DNA from 3 places in the Streptomyces griseiscabiei genome. Region 2 is predicted to be linked to each of the others. Evidence: riboswitches for the same ligand, from Rfam matches in the RefSeq annotation. Region 2 holds a riboswitch; each other region holds the start of a gene.
What was found. Region 2 has a riboswitch for cyclic di-AMP ahead of J8M51_RS26790 (M23 family metallopeptidase). Riboswitches for the same ligand answer to the same signal wherever they lie in the genome.

Region 1 (4,326 bases), on a different contig from region 2:
CGGTTGGACTCCAGGTTCGGGGCGAAGCCGCCCTCGTCGCCGAGACCGGTGGACAGGCCCTTGGTCTTCAGCACCTTCTTGAGGGTGTGGTAGACCTCGGCACCCCAGCGCAGGGCCTCGGAGAAGGACTCCGCGCCGATGGGGGCGATCATGAACTCCTGGATGTCCACATTGGAGTCGGCGTGCGAGCCGCCGTTCAGGATGTTCATCATCGGAACGGGCAGCAGGTGCGCGTTCGGGCCGCCCAGGTAGCGGAAGAGCGGGAGGTCGCTGGCCTCGGAGGCGGCGTGGGCGACGGCGAGGGAGACGCCGAGGATGGCGTTGGCGCCGAGGGAGCCCTTGTTGTCGGTGGCGTCCAGGTCGAACATGGCCTGGTCGATCAGGCGCTGCTCGGTGGCGTCGTACCCGACGAGCTCCGGGCCGATCTGCTCGATGACCGCGAGGACGGCCTTCTCGACACCCTTGCCGAGGTAGCGGTTCGGGTCACCGTCGCGCAGCTCGATGGCCTCGAAGGCACCCGTGGAGGCGCCGGACGGAACGGCGGCACGACCCGTGCTGCCGTCGTCGAGGCCGACCTCGACCTCGACCGTGGGGTTGCCTCGGGAGTCCAGGATTTCCCGGGCTACGACGACGTCGATGGACGGCACGAGCATCTCCTTCATGGGATGTGACGCTGAAAGTGCGGGGCCCGCGGGCCTTGCGACTAGAGCCTAACCGCCCCCGGGCCGTCGGCAGCCGACCGACCGTCCCGTGGACAGACAGACGGTACCCATTGTTCCCTGCCGGAACAAAGGGGGGTGGGCGAGAAAGTGAACAGAAGGGGGAACGGCCCTCTCTCCGGACAGAGAAAAGCCCCGCCCCGGTGCGTACGGGGGAATGCGCACCGGAGCGGGGAGCCCGTGGGGACGGGGGGACGGCCCTCACGAGGCCTTCACTATGGAGGACACGGATGTGAGCGGGCTGTGGTTCAGCTGGGGAGCGGCCGGATTTTTCGGCCCAGCCCGACCCGCCCTCACCGAGCCGGATCCGTCCCCACCGGCTTCGACGGGTCAGCTCAGGTGGAGCTGCTGGCCCGGGTAGATGAAGTCGGCGTCGTCGATGATGTCCTTGTTCAGCTCGAAGAGCTTCTCCCAGCCACCCTTGACGTTCTTCTTCTCGGCGATGCCGCTGAGGGTGTCGCCCTTGACGACCTTGTACTCGCCGTCGCCCTTCTTGACCTTCTTGCCGGTCGGGGTCTCGACGGTGGCGCGCTCGGAGGAGCGGGAGGCGCGGGTGTCCTCGGTGCTCTTCTGCGCGCTCTTCTCCGTGCTCTTCTGCGTGTTCTGCTGCGTGGAGCCGGAGTTCGTGTTGCCGCCGGAGGCGGCGGCGCCGTCGTACGAGGCGCCGGACAGGCCGGTGCCGCAGACCGGCCAGGCACCCTTGCCCTGGCCCGCGAGGACCTTCTCGGCGACCGCTATCTGCTGGGCCTTGCTCGCCTGGTCGGCGGTGGAGGCGTACTGCGTACCGCCGTAGGCGGCCCAGGTGGAGGCGGAGAACTGCAGGCCGCCGTAGTAACCGTTGCCGGTGTTGATGGACCAGTCGCCGCCGGACTCGCACTGGGCGACGGTGTCCCACTCGGAGGCGGTGGCGGCGGAGGCGCTGCCGGCGGCCATCAGCGGGGCGGCGATGGCGGCGGCGCCGGTGACACCGGCGACGGCGATGGCGCGAGCGGCCTTGGACGGGCGACGGTGCTTGCCCTTGCTGGAGAACAGCATGGAGAGATCCCCTCACCGACGCCTGCGAGGTGAGCTGTCGGGTTCGGGCCGGTTGAGTTGCCCGGCCGCGCTCGCTCGCCTTCCGGCTCGCTTCACGCGGCTTCACCCCGAGCCGGTCCAGCGTGAACCGCTGGGCCCGGCACTTACCTTGGGTCCCCCGCTCCTGCCTACGGCGCTTGACGCGACGACTGTTCCTTGCGGCCGTTGGCAGGATTCGGCGTACGACCGCAGGGGCCCGCTGTGGCGAGCGGTCACGACCGTAAACAGGTGATTGCCCGAATTTCAAAGACGATCACGGGGTCTGTGATTCATCTCCCATGTAGATCAAAACGGGCATTCAGGGGCGAACCATGACCCGAACTACCGCTGCTTTTCGCCCGTTTCGGCACCGACTTCGAGGGTCTGACCGGGAAGGATAAGGTCCGGGTCAGTTCCGACCGTGTCCTCGTTCTCGGCGTACAGCCCGCGCCACCCGCCGTCCAGGCCGAGCGAGTTCACGATGCCCGTCAGACTGTCGCCCGCCTGGACGGTGTAGGCACCGTCGGCGGCCTCGCGCGCCGTGTCGCCGCCGCGGGAGGCGTGCCGGCCGGAGGACTTGGAGTCGGCGGCACGGGAGCCGTCGTCGGCCGCGTCCGCGCCGGTACCGGCCCCCGTGTCGGCGCCGGCGCTCTCGTCGGCGCTGGCGCCCCGGTGACGGCCGGTACCGCTGTCGCCGTCATCGGGAGCCGTGGAGCTGTCACTCTGGGGCGACTTGCCCGATTCGGTACCGTTCTCGGTCTTGGCGGAGCCCTCGGAGGCGTCGGCGTTCGAGTCGCCCGACGCACCGGAGTCGGCCGAATCGCCCGAACCGGCCGACTGGGTCGAGTCGGCCCCGTCCGCTGCGCCGGACCCGTCGACCCCGTCGGCCTCGTCGTCCCGATCGGTCGAAGCGGATGAATCCGATGAAGCGGATGAATCTGATGATTTCGATGAGTCAGACTTTTCGGACGAGCCGTCCGACCCCGACCCCGACCCCGACTTCGTCGAGTCGTCCACGACCCCCGTGTCCACGTCGGCGGAACCGGAGTCGCCGCCGAGGTTGTGGAGCAGTCCGCAGGTGGCCCAGACGCCGACGCCCTGGTCGGCGAGCACCTTCTCGGCGACCGCGATCTGCTGGGAGCGGCTGGCCTGGTCGGCGGTCGTCGCGTACTCGAGACCGCCGTACTTCTCCCAGTTGTCCTGGGTCAGCTGAAGGCCGCCGTAGCGTTCGTTCCCGGTGTCCGCGCTCCATGAGCCGCCGCTCTCGCACTCCGCGACCTGGTCCCAGGTGGTTCCGCTGGCCGCGCTCGCGCCGGTGGCGCCGAGGAGTGGGATGGCGATGGCCGATCCGGTCACTCCGGCCGCGACGAGGAGGGCCGGAGCCTGACGGGGGCGACGGTGACGACCGTTCCCGGAGAGCATGCGGTTGCCTTTCACACGACAGCAGTGACCTGTGCGAAGGGTGTGGTGCCCCCTTCGCACTGACGTGTGAACGTAGCCGCAGTCGATCAGTTGTCACAAGTTAATGCAGCGCAGATCACGTGAAGATCACAGACTTGAGGGAGCGTCATCTTCCTTCGCGGAATGGGGTAGTGCTACAGGCTGCCTGGGTACTACTACGTACCGCTCATGCCGGGCTGCTCACAGACCGCTCTCGCGGGGTGAATTCGACCGGAAGCGTGCGCAACCCCCGCATGATGAGCCCTCCTCTCCATCTCAGATCGGCCGGATCCACCGCGAGTCGCAGGTCGGGGAGGCGGGTGAGGAGCGTCGCCAGCGCGGTCTGTCCTTCGAGGCGGGCGAGGGGGGCGCCGAGGCAGTAGTGGATGCCGTGGCCGTAGCCGAGGTGCTGGTTGTCACGGCGGGAGAGGTCGAGGGTGTCGGGGTCGTCGAAGCGGGCGGGGTCGCGGTCGGCCGCGGCGAGCACGACGAGGACGGGGTCGCCGGGGGCGATGTCCTGGCCGCCGATGGTGAGGGGCTCGGTCGCGAAGCGCCAGGTGGCGAGTTCCACGGGGCCGTCGTAGCGGAGGAGTTCCTCTACGCCGGTCTCCAGCAGCTCGGTCTCGCGGGCGGCCAGGGACGCCTGGAGGCGGGCGCGCTGCTCGGGGTGGGTGAGGAGGGCGTAGGTGCCGTTGCCGATGAGGTTGACGGTGGTCTCGAACCCGGCGAACAGCAGGATGAACGCCATCGCCGCGGCCTCGTTCTCGGTGAGGTGCTCACCGTGGTCGGAGGCGCGGATGAGCGCGGAGATCAGATCCTCGCCGGGGGCGGGGTGTTCGGTGAGACCCTCGCGCTTGCGGTGGATGAGGTCGGCGAGATAGCCGCGCATCTTCTTGACCGACCGGGCGACGCCTCCCCTCGGCCCACCGCCGTGCCGGATCATCATCCCCGCCCAGTCCCGGAAGTCGTCCTGGTCCTCCCGGGGGACGCCGAGCATGTCGCAGATCGCGTAGATGGGCAGGGGGAAGGCGAACTCGTGGATGAGATCGGCCTCGCCCTTCTCCGCGAACCGGTCGATGAGCTGATCGGTCAACTCCTGGACCCGGGAGGCGAA
Region 2 (4,326 bases):
AAGTCGTCGGCGGCGATCAGCCGGCCGCGCCGCCGGGGCGTGTGCGCGGACGCGGGGCCCGCCGGGGCGAGCGCCGCGAGGGCGGCGCCGGCGGCGAGGGTTCCGAAAGCTCTGCGGGTGGTCATGAGGCTCCTTCGCGCGGACAGAAAGCGCTTACAAGGATCACTGTCCCCGTGCCGGACGGTGCTGTCGAGACCGCGATCGGCCATGCCACAGGACCGCAACACGCCGCTAGGTGTATTGAGCATGAGCGTTGTTGACACTGGCGGGTCTTGAACATGGCGAAGACCTCCGATGTGGTGGAGCTGTCTAGGAACACACCGCTCGGAGGTCTTCGTGTCCCACCGTAATGCCCGGCTGACCGTTCACGGCAGGCGGCTGCTCGTCGAACGTGTCCGCTCGGGTCGTCCCGTGGCGCACGTGGCCGCAGAGATGGGCATCTCACGCGCCACGGCCCACAAGTGGATCCGCCGCTGGCGCTGTGAAGGCGAGGCCGGGCTTCTTGACCGTTCGAGCAGGCCGCATCGGACGCCGCACCGCACCCCGGCGACGGCGGAGGACCGGGTGTGCCGGCTGCGGCGGGAGCGCAAGCCCGGCCCGGCCCGCATCGGCCCGGTCCTGGGCCTGCCCACCTCCACCGTGCACCGGATCCTGACCCGCCACGGCCTCAACCGCCTGGCCTGGCTGGACCGCCCCACCGGCGCCGTGATCCGCCGCTACGAACGCGACCGCCCCGGCGAACTGATCCACGTCGACGTCAAGAAGCTCGGCCGGATCCCCGACGGCGGCGGCCACAAGGTGCTGGGCCGCCGGGCGGGCCGGACCACGCGCAGCGGCATGGGCTTCGACTACGTCCACTCCGCCGTCGACGACCACACTCGCGTCGCCTACAGCGAGATCCACCCGGACGAGAAGGCCGACACCTGCGCCGCCTTCCTGCGCCGGGCCGCGGCCTTCTTCGCCGCATCGGGCATCGACCGCATCGAGCGGGTCCTGACCGACAACGCCTGGCCCTACCGCAAGAGCTTCGCCTGGCAGCAGGCGCTGGCCGACCTCGGCGCGACCGGCAAGCTCACCCGCGCCTACCGGCCGCAGACCAACGGCAAGGTCGAACGCTTCAACCGCACCCTGCTCGACGAATGGGCCTACCTGCGGCCCTACACCAGCAACACCGAACGCGCCGACGCCCTGGCAGACTTCCTGCACACCTACAACCACCACCGCTGCCACACCGCACTCGGCGGCCAGCCACCCATCAGCCGCGTCAACAACGCTGCGGCTCAATACAGCTAGGGCCTGTCTTCACATTCCCGTCGTCGCCCGGAGGGCGGCCCCGCGGCGTCGTGGGGGTACCTCCCGGTCGAGCGAAGCCGAGAGTGGGGGAGCGTGCATGGCGTCGCGGGGCAGGCGGGAATGTGAAGACAGGCCCTAGGGAGACGCCGAAGGCCGGCCCCCGGTCACGGGAGCCGGCCTTCGCCGCGTACGCGGTCGAGGTGCCGTCAGACGCTGACACCCTTGGAGCGGAGGTAGGCCAGCGGGTCGATGTCCGAGCCGTAGTTCGGGCTGGTCCGGATCTCGAAGTGGAGGTGCGGGCCGGTGACGTTGCCGGTCGCGCCGGAGAGGCCGATCTGCTGGCCGCCGCTCACGGACTGGCCCGCGGAGACGGAGATCGAGGAGAGGTGGGCGTACTGGGCGTAGTAGCCGTCGGCGAGCTTGACGACGACCTGGTTGCCGTACGCGCCGCCCCAGCCGGCGGAGACGACGGTGCCCGCGCCGACGGCCTTGAGGGTCGTCCCGGTCGGGGCCACGAAGTCGACACCCGTGTGGTAGCCGCTGGACCACATGCTGCCGGCGGTCTTGTACGCGGTGCCGACGGTGGCGCCCTGGATCGGCACGCTGAAGCCGGAGCCGCTGGACGACGAGGACTGGTTGCTCGACGTGGAGGTCGACGCCTGGGTGTCCTTCGACTCCTGCTTCGCCGAGCCGGAGGACTTCGACGACTGCGAGGACCCGGACGACTCGGCGGGCTTCGAGGACTGCGACAGCTGCGGCTTGGACGACTGCGACGTCCCGCCCGAGCCGGCCTGCCCGCCGATGCTGAGCTTGAGTCCCGGGTGGATGAGCGACGGGTCGGAGCCGATCGCGGCGCGGTTGTCCGAGTACAGCCGCTTCCAGCCGCCGTCCACGTCCTGCTCGTCCGCGATCTTGGCGAGGTAGTCGCCGACCTTGACCGAGTAGGTCTTGGTCGGCGCCTTCTTGGTGCTGGTCTTCTCCGCCTGCGCGGCCTTCTCGGCCTGCTCGATCCGTGCGCCCGCCTCGGCCGCGGCCTTCTCGGCGGCGACGGTGGCCGTCTTCTCGGCCACCCCGGAAACGGTGGCCGTCGGGGTCGCGGCGTGGGCGCCGGCGGCTCCGATCAGGGGCAGCGCGAGCGCCGCGCCACCGGTCCCCGCGGCGGCGATCGAGCGGGTGAAACGCTGGGACTTCGGACGGCGGTGCTTACCCTTCGCGGGCATGGCGAATTCCTCTCCGGCGCCTGCGAGGTGAGCTGTCGGGTGCGGACTGGAGATGTCCGGCCGTGCTTGCGCACGGCTTTACCCCTAGCCGTTCCGGAGACCGGAACAGGCGGTGATTCCTGTGGGTCCCCCGCTCCTGCCGTGGATCGGGTCGGTACGCGGCTCCGGTCGGCGGCAGGATTGGGCGTCCGTCCGGATTGACGCCGAACGTAAGCGACTTGTGCCCACAGAGACAACCATTGGGACTTCCTGTGCGTCTTCCTCCCTGATCCTTACATCAATTCACGATCACGCTCCGTAAATCACCGATCCTGGCCCTTTTCCAACCACCCTGGAAATCCGCCCGGATTACGTGGACATGGCGGCAACGGAACGTCACGAATATGACGCTGCTCACGCACCTACGACCCAGTAGGCTTTATTCCAGGGCTTGTTGGAATTACAGCTGCATTTCGGACAGTTCACTCAAGTGCGACGCAGGCGGATAACTGCCGCATCGAAGTCGCCCCGCAGTCCCGTCCGCAACCCGTGATGCAACAGCACCGCCCCTCGGTACACTTCGCCCGTTTCGCGGCATTCGTACGTGCCCTCCGGGTCGAGTCCACGCAGCCGGAGCGGGGCGAGCGGCTCGCCGTAGTGCTGGGCCTGGAGCCAGGCGAGGATGACGACCTCGTCCCCGTGGACGTACTCCACGGCGCTCAGCCCGCCCGCCGGGGGCCGCAGCCGGTAGAGGTCGCCGCGCTGCACGACCGGCCGGATCTCCTTGTACAGCCCGACCCAGCCGCGCGCCTCGGCCAGCTCCTCCTCGGACCACCGGGTGAGGTCGCCGCCGACCCCGAGCACCCCGGCCATGGCACTGACGAAGCGGAACCGCAGCGAGCTGACCCGGCCGTTGAGCTGGTTGTTCGGGCTGTCCGTGACCCAGGCGGCCATGGCCCGCGCCGGGTGGACCTGGCTGAAGCCGTGCTGGATGGCGAGCCGGTCCAGCGGGTCGGTGTTGTCGGAGGTCCACACCTGGTCGGTCCGCGCCATGACCCCGAGGTCGATCCGGCCGCCGCCGCCCGAGCACGACTCGAACGCCACCCCCGGGTGCGCGGCCCGCAGCCGGTCCAGCAGCGCGTAGAAGGCACGCACATGCTCGACCCACAGCTTCTGCGGATACGGCTCTCCGGGCCAGCCGGCATCGGTGAAGCAGCGATTGAAGTCCCATTTCACGTAGTCGATCGGCGCGCTGGACAGCAGCGCGTCGAGCCGCTCCCAGAGGTATTCCTGAACATCCTCGCGGGCGAGGTTGAGAACGAGCTGATTACGCAGCTCCGTCCGCTTTCGTCCCGGTTGGAACTGTGCCCATTCGGGGTGTGCCCGGTACAGCTCGCTGTCCGGGTTGACCATTTCCGGCTCGACCCAGATACCGAACTGCATCCCGAGGGCGTGCACATAGTCGGCGAGCGGCTTCAGCCCCTTCGGGAAGCGGTCCGGATTGGGCGCCCAGTCGCCGAGCCCGGCCCGGTCGCTGGTCCGCGCCCCGAACCAGCCGTCGTCCACCACGAACAGCACGACCCCGATGGCCGCCGCCGCCCGCGCCAGCGTCCCCTGCTGGTCCTCCGAGATGTCGAACTCGGTGGCCTCCCAGGAGTTGAAGAGCACCGGCCGGTCCTGCTCCGCGTCCGGGATGACGTACGCCCGCTGGTAGGCGTGCCAGGCGCGGCTGGCCCCGCCGAAGCCGCCGTCGCTCCACAGGCCGGCGAAGACGGGCGTGGTGAACGTCTCCCCCGTCTCCAGCCTCAGCAGCCCGGACTCGTCGTAACCGGCG
Region 3 (4,326 bases), on a different contig from region 2:
TCGGCCGAGTGCCGGCTGCCGACGCGCTCGGCGAGGGCGGCGCCGTCCAGGTACTGGTCCGGGTCGGCGGAGAGGGCGAGCTGCCAGGACGGGTCCATGCCCCCGCCCCGGTACTGCGCCGCCGCGACCGAACCGAGTTCGTCGCGGGCCGAGTTGAGCCGGTCGGTGCGGCGGGCGGCCTGGTCGCGCAGCTCTTCGAGGTTCTCCTGCGCCTTGTCGGCCTTCTCCTTCGCGCCGTTGTACTTCTCGGTGGCGACCTCGGCCTCTTGGTAGAGCTTGTCCACCTTCGCCCTGACCTGGTCGGGCGTGAGCTGTGGATCGGCGTGCCCGGTGCCGTCGAAGCCGGTCGCGGTCGCCGCGCCCGCGAGGGCGAACGTCGCGGCCGTGCGGACCGTGTGGCCGCCGAGTGAGCGCTGTCTGGGCTTGCGGTGCGCTGCCACGTGGGGTGCGTGTCCTCTCCGTACGACCGCCGTCCGCGGTACGGACAGGGTCTGTCCGTACGGACCGCCTGGGGGGAGCGGTGACACGTCCGGCGGCGGCCCGCACAGGGGGAGCGGGACGCCGCCGGACCTTCTCGGCGGGGGTGGCCGACTGCCGCCCCTGGCCCGGGCGGCGGTGGGGAGCCGGTCACCTGAGGGAGGACGCTAAACCTGGCTGTGAGGGGCCGGTAACGCGTTGTACGGAAGTGGCGCGCACCGACCGTGAGGTGACCGTATGTGACCGTGATCCCGCCGGGGCGCCGCCGACTTCACGCTGCGCGATGACCGATGCGGCGATTTCGGACCTATCGGAGGTGGGACGGTGCTATGCGGCGCATATATGCACGATCGGTGAAGCGTCTCGCCCGCCCCCGTGCCCGACGGGGCGCGGGCCTCTCACTAGGCTCCGCGCATGGACGTCCTCATCCACATCCTCGTCGCCCTCCACATCATCGGCATCGCCTCGCTCCTGGGCGGTTTCCTCACCCAGCTGAAGGCCATGGGGCAGGGCGCCGCCCGCTTCGTCCCGGCCATGCTCCACGGCGCCCTCACCATGCTGGTCACCGGCGCCCTCCTCGTCGGCCTCAACCAGGCCGACGACCAGCCCGTCGACAACATCAAGATCGGCGTGAAGCTCGCCCTGCTGATCGTGATCCTCGGACTGGTCTATGTGAAGCGGGACGACGAGACGGTGGAGAAGCCGCTGTTCGGACTCGTGGGCGCCCTGACCGTCGTGAACGTCTTCATCGCGGTGCTCTGGACCTGACGGTCTACGCCGGCCGCACCACGCTGTGGATCGACGACTCGCCGTCGTAGAAGACCGACTCCTCGCGGACGTACGTGCCGGGCTTCGGGGCGTGGATCATCATGCCGTTGCCGATGTAGAGGCCGACGTGGCCGATGTTGTCGTAGAAGAAGATCAGGTCGCCGGGCCTGGCGTTCGCCAGGGAGACGGTGGTCCCGGTGCCGGCCTGGTCGTAGGTGGTGCGGGGGAGGTCGACGCCGGCGGCCTTCCAGGCGGCCTGGGTGAGGCCTGAGCAGTCGTAGGAGCCGGGGCCGGTGGCGCCCCAGACGTACGGCTTGCCGATCTGCGCGCGGGCGAAGGCGAGGGCCTTGGCGGCCTTCGAGGCGTAGGTGGAGTCCTCGGCCGGGGCGGCGGTCTCGGTGGTGGTGCCGGTGGAGGTCTCCGTACCGGTGGAGGTCTCCTCCTGGACCGTCCCCTGAGTTCCCTGGCTCCCCTGAGTTCCCTGGTCGTCCCGGGTCTCCTGGGCCGGCTGTGCCGCCGCCTGCTGCCGCGCGAGTTCCTCGGCCTTGCGGTCGGCCTCCTCCTGCTCGCGCTGTTCGATCGCGGCGAGCCGGGTCTTCTCCTCGACGGTGAGGGTGGAGAGCAGTTCGCGGGCCTCGGCCAGCTTCGCCTGGACCGTGGCCTTGCGGGCCTTGAGGGTCTTCTGCGTCTCGGTGAGCTGTTCGAGGCCGTCGCTCGCCTCCTGGCGCTGCTCCGTCGCCTCGGCCTGCTCGGTGACGTACGCGTCGACGGCGTCCTGCCGGCGGTCCGTCAAACGGTCCATCAGCTGGTTCTGGTCGAAGTAGTCCTGCGGGTTGTCCGCGAGCAGCAGCGAGGCCTGGTCCGGGGCCGCCGCGCCGTCGCGATACTGGGCCGCTGCGAACGAACCCAGCTCCTCCCGCGCGTCGTTGAGCTTCTCCTGGCGCTTGGCCACGGCTTCGAGGAGGGTCTCGACCTGCTTCTTCTGCTTGGTCGTCCTCTCCTTGGCCGCGTTGTAGCCCTCGGTCGCCGCCCCGGCCCCGCGGTAGAGGTCGTCGACCTTCTTCTCGACTTCCTCCAGGCTCGGCTTGTCGTCGGTCGAGGGCGCGGCCGTGGCGGTCTGCGAGAGCAGGGCCACGGAGGTGAGGGCGGCGGTGGCGAGGGCGGGGGTGCGGATGCCCGCGCGCGTCCGGCCGGCCGGACGCGGCTTGCGGTGCGGCGCCATGGTTCGGCGTCTCCTTCCGTTGTCCGCCTACCGAGTTAGCTGTCGGGTTCGGGCGCAAGCTTCGGAAGGTTTGCCCTACGGCCCTTGCCGCGTGCGGCGGTCGGGCCGATTCACCCCGGAGGATCGGTGGGTCCCCGGCTCCGGCGCCCACGTAAGGCGTACCGGACTCGGCGGAGGCCGTGCGGCCCGGCGACGTTCGCCGGTTGGGTCGTACGGTCCTGGGGAAAAAGCTAGCCAACTCGTGTGGCCCGTGTGAAGGTTGATGTTCGATATGCCCGATACGTTTTCGTGACCTTAGCCTCTTCGACGCGAGAGGCGGTAGGCTCGCTCGCTCACCGTCGTACGGCGGTCGCGGTGTGTGGCGGATGTGGACGAGTGCGGACTTCCCGGGGCGGCCTCTCGCTGTCAGTGGGGGCGCCTAGACTCGGAGAGCGATGAGCAGCCTCTTTGACGACAGCTTCCTGGCGGACCTCCAGGCCCCCCGCGGCCACGCGGAGGAACCCCCGCCGCCGCCCGAGGACGATCACGTACCGGAGCCGCTTCCGGACGATCTGTTCGGCGGGAAGTTCGACGCGCCACCGGACCGTGACGCGTACTACCGCGACGGCGCTCCCCGCCCCGCGATCGACGCGGCGGCCCTCCTGGACGGGCTGAACGAGAACCAGCGTGCGGCCGTGGTGCATGCCGGATCACCCCTGCTCATCGTCGCGGGCGCCGGCTCCGGCAAGACCCGGGTGCTCACCCACCGCATCGCCCATCTGCTCGGCGAGCGGCGGGTCCATCCCGGCCAGATCCTCGCGATCACCTTCACCAACAAGGCCGCCGGCGAGATGAAGGAGCGCGTCGAGCAGCTCGTCGGCCCGCGCGCCCACGCGATGTGGGTCATGACCTTCCACAGCGCGTGCGTACGCATCCTGCGCCGCGAGAGCAAGAAGCTCGGCTTCACCTCCTCCTTCTCGATCTACGACGCCGCCGACAGCAAGCGGCTGATGGCGCTCGTCTGCCGTGATCTGGACCTCGATCCGAAGCGCTTCCCGCCCAAGTCCTTCAGCGCCAAGATCAGCAATCTGAAGAACGAGCTGATCGACGAGGAGGACTTCGCCGCCCAGGCCGCTGGGGGCACCTCCCGGTCGAGCGGAGCCGAGAGTGGGGGAGGCTTCGAGAAGACCCTCGCCCAGGCCTACGCGATGTACCAGTCCCGCCTCCGCGAGGCGAACGCGCTGGACTTCGACGACCTGATCATGACGACGGTCAATCTGCTGCGCGCCTTCCCGGACGTCGCCGAGCACTACCGCCGCCGCTTCCGGCATGTCCTCGTCGATGAGTACCAGGACACCAACCACGCCCAGTACGCCCTGGTCAGAGAGCTGGTCGGTACCTCCGAGCACCCGGTGGACGTCCCGCCCAACGAGTGGGACGTCCCCCCGGCCGAGCTGTGCGTCGTCGGTGACGCCGACCAGTCGATCTACGCCTTCCGCGGCGCGACCATCCGCAACATCCTCCAGTTCGAGGAGGACTACCCGGACGCGACGACGATCCTGCTGGAGCAGAACTACCGCTCCACCCAGACGATCCTCTCCGCCGCCAACGCGGTGATCGAGCGCAACGAGTCCCGCCGCCCCAAGAACCTGTGGACCAACGCGGGCGCGGGCGCCCGGATCACCGGCTATGTCGCCGACACCGAGCACGACGAGGCCCAGTTCGTCGCCGACGAGATAGACCGACTGACGGACGCGGGCGACGCGAAGGCCGGTGACGTCGCCGTCTTCTACCGGACGAACGCCCAGTCCCGTGTCTTCGAAGAGGTGTTCATCCGCGTCGGCCTGCCGTACAAGGTCGTCGGCGGCGTCCGCTTCTAC

Region 1: linked by a shared signal. The riboswitch ahead of J8M51_RS44800 (LysM peptidoglycan-binding domain-containing protein) and the one ahead of J8M51_RS26790 (M23 family metallopeptidase) in region 2 are both predicted to bind cyclic di-AMP.
Region 3: linked by a shared signal. The riboswitch ahead of J8M51_RS38710 (C40 family peptidase) and the one ahead of J8M51_RS26790 (M23 family metallopeptidase) in region 2 are both predicted to bind cyclic di-AMP.

What each region holds. Positions count from the first base shown of each region.
Region 1 is NZ_JAGJBZ010000006.1:43,319-47,644, reverse strand. Features, by position in the region: gene eno (phosphopyruvate hydratase) at 1-647, opposite strand, end outside; gene J8M51_RS44800 (LysM peptidoglycan-binding domain-containing protein) at 1,050-1,754, opposite strand; cyclic di-AMP (ydaO/yuaA leader) riboswitch at 1,759-1,939, opposite strand; gene J8M51_RS44795 (transglycosylase family protein) at 2,115-3,194, opposite strand; gene J8M51_RS44790 (cytochrome P450 family protein) at 3,400-4,326, opposite strand, start outside.
Region 2 is NZ_JAGJBZ010000002.1:2,177,863-2,182,188, reverse strand. Features, by position in the region: gene J8M51_RS26800 (DUF6250 domain-containing protein) at 1-125, opposite strand, end outside; gene J8M51_RS26795 (IS481 family transposase) at 337-1,293, shown strand; gene J8M51_RS26790 (M23 family metallopeptidase) at 1,500-2,513, opposite strand; cyclic di-AMP (ydaO/yuaA leader) riboswitch at 2,518-2,676, opposite strand; gene J8M51_RS26785 (alpha-galactosidase) at 2,979-4,326, opposite strand, start outside.
Region 3 is NZ_JAGJBZ010000003.1:1,060,062-1,064,387, forward strand. Features, by position in the region: gene J8M51_RS38700 (C40 family peptidase) at 1-440, opposite strand, end outside; gene J8M51_RS38705 (hypothetical protein) at 892-1,245, shown strand; gene J8M51_RS38710 (C40 family peptidase) at 1,250-2,467, opposite strand; cyclic di-AMP (ydaO/yuaA leader) riboswitch at 2,477-2,650, opposite strand; gene pcrA (DNA helicase PcrA) at 2,902-4,326, shown strand, end outside.